DNA from 2 places in the Corynebacterium breve genome. Region 1 is predicted to be linked to the other one. Evidence: predicted binding sites of a transcription regulator. Region 1 holds the regulator's gene; the other holds the start of a gene.

Region 1 (2,400 bases):
GACAGGCCAGCACCCGATAGCTCAAGTGCGATGGGTAGGGAATTTGTGACAATCGACCAGTCCTCGGCGTTGGGGTGGTCACGCATCAGGTCTGCTAGCGCGTTGGTCGTCGTGCCTGCATCAAGAAATACACTTCCGTCTTTGCCTGGTAGAAAGTGCAGCGCCTCACGTGCAATAGCGGATTTCGCAGAAGGGGAGGAACGGAAACGAGAGTCTAGGGTGAACTCAGCGGTGAGGAACGACTGGCTAGCTACGGCGCCACCATGAACGCGATGAACGACACCCTCACGATCTAGAACGGCGAGGTCACGTCGGATGGTCTCCGCGGTGACGTCGAACTTTTCGGAAAGTTCAGTAACGTTTACGCGCCCTTCAACTGCGGTGAGGGATGCAATCTGGCGGCGTCGTTCTTCGGCGTACATAGAAAATGCTCCCTAGTAGTGAATTGGGAAAGTCAACTGTCTTCGATATCGCCATTCTTTCAAACAAAGCATGTCCGAGTATGTGAGTTGATGCCCGATTCCCCCGTCAGGGTGTAGCTAAAGTGCGACTGAGGTACAGAAAAGGCTTCACCGAGAGCTAAAGCTTGCGCATCACCGACACAACCTTGCCCATGATCTCTGCGTCCTCTGCTGGGATCGGAGCAAAAGCTTCGTTGTGTGGAAGAAGCCAGACACCGGTGGAGTCTCGGTGAAACTCCTTTACGGTTGCTTCGCCATCGAGCAGCGCGGCAACGAATTCACCTTCCTCGGCGATCGGTTGTGCCCGAACAATTACCCAGTCGCCGTCGAGGATCCCTGCGTCTCGCATCGACTCGCCAACTACCTGGAGCATGTAAATCTCGCCCTCGCCAACAATGTCTGCGGGCATTGGGTAGTACTCGTCGATGTGCTGCTCCGCGAGGATGGGATTTCCTGCGGCAATCTGTCCGACCACTGGAACGAAACTTGTTTGAACCGTGTCTTCTGGCGCTGGCTGTGGGGTGTCGGACTTCTTCTTTTTCAGAGTCGAGTTTGGCAAATGACGCAGGTCGACAGCGCGGGGCTTGTTTGGATCTCGTCGCAGAAATCCCTTCTTCTCAAGCTCTTTGAGTTGGTACGCCACAGAGGACGTGGACTGAAGTCCTGCTGCGTCACCAATCTCCCTGATGCTCGGCGGATAACCGCGCAGGACGACGGCATCCTGAATGACTTCGAGGATCCGCTTCTGACGGGCGGACAGTTTTGACGGGTCTGGTTTTGATGTCGAGTTTTTGGGGCGCGCCATGATTGCTCCTGATCTTGATGCGAATCGTTACCTCTATGTGTAGCACGAAACTGCAAGTTTGTTCGACTTCGGTGCCCAGCGCTAGACAAAAATATTCAGTGCTGGTATAAATCGAACATAGAAGCTAATTCGAACACGTGAACGGATTGATTGTTCGAAACTGTCGGGGTCCAGTCCTATGATTGGATCACAGTGAAAGGGAAACGAAAATGACACTCCAGATGGATAGCAACACTACAGGTACAACTTATAACTCATCCCGTTCTTCAGTCGTCCCTCCTGCTGCCATGTGGGATTTGGGCCGACCTCCGCTAGGTCGTCAGAGTGCTGCGAGTGTTCGAACAATTCGAAGCACTGATCGAACAGAATCATTAGGTCGCCAACAGGCCAAAGCCACTACGCGAGAAAATTGCAAAGCGTTCGAAACTCGTCGCGAGATGGGGCGCAATTTGGTGCTCGGTAGTGTGCTCGGATTGAGCTTGATTATCGGGTCGGCATTCGGTGGAGCGTTTGGCGAGGATACGACTGGGTCTGCTGGGGCTGACCAAGTGACATATGCCGGAGTGCGGTAATTGATCGATATCGTCGGACTGGGTTGGCATACGAAGGCTAAACTCTATGGTTGGTGGCTCGCTGAATCCTTACGCGCGCCCTAGAATCAAGGCCAACCAAGAGGACGGAAAATACCTGTGCATTGCCCTTTTTGCCACAATGACTCGTCACGTGTCATAGATTCTCGAATCATTGATTCAGGGTCCTCAATTAGACGGCGTCGGGAGTGCGTGGAATGCAATGGCCGCTTTACAACGATTGAGAAGGCCGTACTTACTGTAGTCAAGAGGAATGGCCTGTCAGAGCCTTTCGATCGTGACAAAGTCATTACCGGCGTGCGACGTGCATGCCAGGGGAGAGATGTTACTGACGATGCACTGAAACGACTTGCCCAAGAAGTCGAGGAAACTGTTCGTAGCCAGGGTAGTTCGCAGATCAATGCCAATGAGATTGGACTTGCGATTCTGGAACCCTTACGTGCACTAGACGAAGTCGCATACCTGCGTTTCGCATCGGTGTACAAATCATTCGAAAGCGCCGATGATTTCGAGTCTGAAATACGATTGATGAGACGTCGCGACC
Region 2 (2,400 bases), 930 kb from region 1:
GTAGTTGATGACCCCGTCAGTTTTGCGATTGTGGTGGTGAGCGCAGAGGCACACCATATTCCACGGCGTAGTTGGGCCGCCTTCGTCCCAGTTCACGCGGTGGTCTTTCTCAGTGCGGTGTGCAGGCCGTGAGCACCCAGGCCAGCGACATGTACCGTCGCGGCCCTCAAGGTAGGCACGGATCCGAGAAGTGACGCGATAGGCAGTGGTCTGTTCGGTTGCAGCCGCGAGAATGTCGCGGGAGTAGGTGGTCAACTCGTCGGCGAGAGCGGAGCCACTTTGACCGAGGAATCCGACACCAGGCATCCAGACGGGAGAGTCGACTATGTCGGAGGCACGATAAAGGTTCATGACGATCTTGATATCGGCCTTGCCCAGCAAAAGCTCGGCGTGTGCTTCCGCCAAGGTGAGATCGTTGTTCGCTGCGTGCTTGCGGATGAGCGCGTCGACTCGCCCGGCAGTAACCGGATCCCAAGTGGATGAAACTGTGAACGTGCCGTCCGAATTCTCTACATTCGAGTATCTGGCATAAGGGTCCTCGGGTTCTGTGCCTTCTTCAACGGCAAGTAGCCGGAGGAACTCGGTGAGTTTATTGCAGATTTTCGTCGTGCCAGGCATCGCCTGATTTGGGCGTGTTGGCGTAAGAAATTCGACCAGAAACTGGTCAATTGAGGCCTGATTGTCTGTATCGCCCCAGAAGGTATCGCAGCAAAGAGTAAGACCGATACGACGTAAAACATGGATGCTGACATGCATCATCGATTCGACTAGCGCTGAGAAATTCGGAAGGTACTCGAGCGTCTCGAGCGCAAGAAGGTTGTTTGCATTGGCGTGGTCGGAGCCCCCGATGTGCGCACGTAAGGATGCGGCGTGTTCGGTCCAATCGCGAACGTCGGCTTGAGTTTGGACAGAGGCGTAGATGCTTTGCCACATGTTGTATTCGGCGCGGCGAATCTCTGTTTGGTGGATTGCTAGCGGATGCTGCGTTGAGCAGATGGAATAAAAGTTGGAAGACACGGACACGTCACCCCCTGACGTGGAATCGCTCTGATGTTCTGTCTTCAACAATACCCGATTCGAACAGTAGTTCTAGTCGGGAACGTGTTTGTTATCAAAGCGTTACATTCTTAAACCCCGCCGGGAAAGCCGAGCTGTCGCCACGCTTCGTAACACGCAACGGCCGCAGAGTTGGACAGATTCATCGAGCGTCGCGCAGGCAACATCGGAATTCGCAGCTCGGCCGTGACGCGAGTTTTCGCGAGATGCTCGTCCGGCAAGCCAGTAGGCTCCGTGCCAAACAGCAATGCATCTCCGGGGCGGAACTCGATATCAGTGAATCGGGTGGTAGCTCTCGTCGTAAATGCAAAAATGCGGGAGTTTGGCAGTGCATCGAAGCATGCGTCGATATCAGGGTGGACTTCAACGTGTGCGAGGTCGTGGTAATCCAGTCCTGAACGGCGTAGATGCTTGTCATCGAGGGAGAAGCCCAGCGGTTCAACAAGGTGAAGTGTGGCACCCGTTCCGGCGCACATGCGAATGGCGTTGCCAGTATTCGGCGGGATGACGGGATTATCGAAGATGACATGCAATTCTGACACGCGCTTCAGTCTAGGATAGGGAACGTGACTGCTATCAAATTGGACGGAAAACTCTACCGCGACGAAATCTTCGCGGATCTACAGGTGCGCGTTGCCGCTTTGCGTGAAAAGGGCATCATCCCAGGGCTGGCGACAGTGCTGGTCGGCGAGGATCCTGCGTCGCAGAATTACGTGCGCATGAAGCACCAGGATTGCGAGAAGCTGGGCATTCGCTCGGTGCAAAAGCAGCTCCCGGCAGATGCAACGCAGGAAGATGTTGAAACGCTTATCGACGAGCTCAACGCGGACGACGAGGTCACCGGCTACATTGTGCAGCTTCCGCTTCCGAAGCATATTGACGAAAACGCGATCCTAGAACGCATCGACCCTGCGAAGGACGCGGACGGATTGCATCCGGTGAACCTAGGCAAGCTGGTGCTCAATGAGCCGGCTCCGCTGCCCTGCACACCAAACGGTTCGATTCACCTACTCAAGCGGTTCGGCGTGGAGCTCGATGGAGCGAAGGTTGTTGTTATTGGCCGTGGCGTGACCGTAGGTCGTCCGATTGGTTTGATCCTGACCCGTCGCAGCGAAAACTCAACCGTGACTCTATGTCATACCGGCACCAAGGATCTGAAAGCAGAAACCACCGAGGCAGACGTCATTATTGCGGCGGCTGGCGTCCCGCATATGCTCACAGCGGACATGGTAAAGCCGGGCGCAGCTGTGTTGGATGTGGGCGTTTCACGCGTGGACGGAAAAACCACTGGCGACGTTCACCCAGACGTATGGGAGGTTGCCGGCGCGGTGTCCCCGAACCCAG

The links. The regulator LexA, encoded in region 1, represses DNA repair genes until DNA is damaged. The targets are predictions, from matches to a motif close to CGAACANNTGTTCG.
Region 2: the regulator LexA is predicted to act here: its motif matches at 1,078-1,091, upstream of QP027_RS01955 (HNH endonuclease signature motif containing protein).

The regions. Positions count from the first base shown of each region.
Region 1 is NZ_CP126969.1:1,316,010-1,318,409, reverse strand. It holds gene QP027_RS06470 (DeoR/GlpR family DNA-binding transcription regulator) at 1-422, opposite strand, end outside; gene lexA (transcriptional repressor LexA) at 580-1,266, opposite strand; gene nrdR (transcriptional regulator NrdR) at 1,956-2,400, shown strand, end outside.
Region 2 is NZ_CP126969.1:383,081-385,480, forward strand. It holds gene QP027_RS01955 (HNH endonuclease signature motif containing protein) at 1-1,017, opposite strand, end outside; gene QP027_RS01960 (tRNA (cytidine(34)-2'-O)-methyltransferase) at 1,128-1,598, opposite strand; gene QP027_RS01965 (bifunctional methylenetetrahydrofolate dehydrogenase/methenyltetrahydrofolate cyclohydrolase) at 1,623-2,400, shown strand, end outside.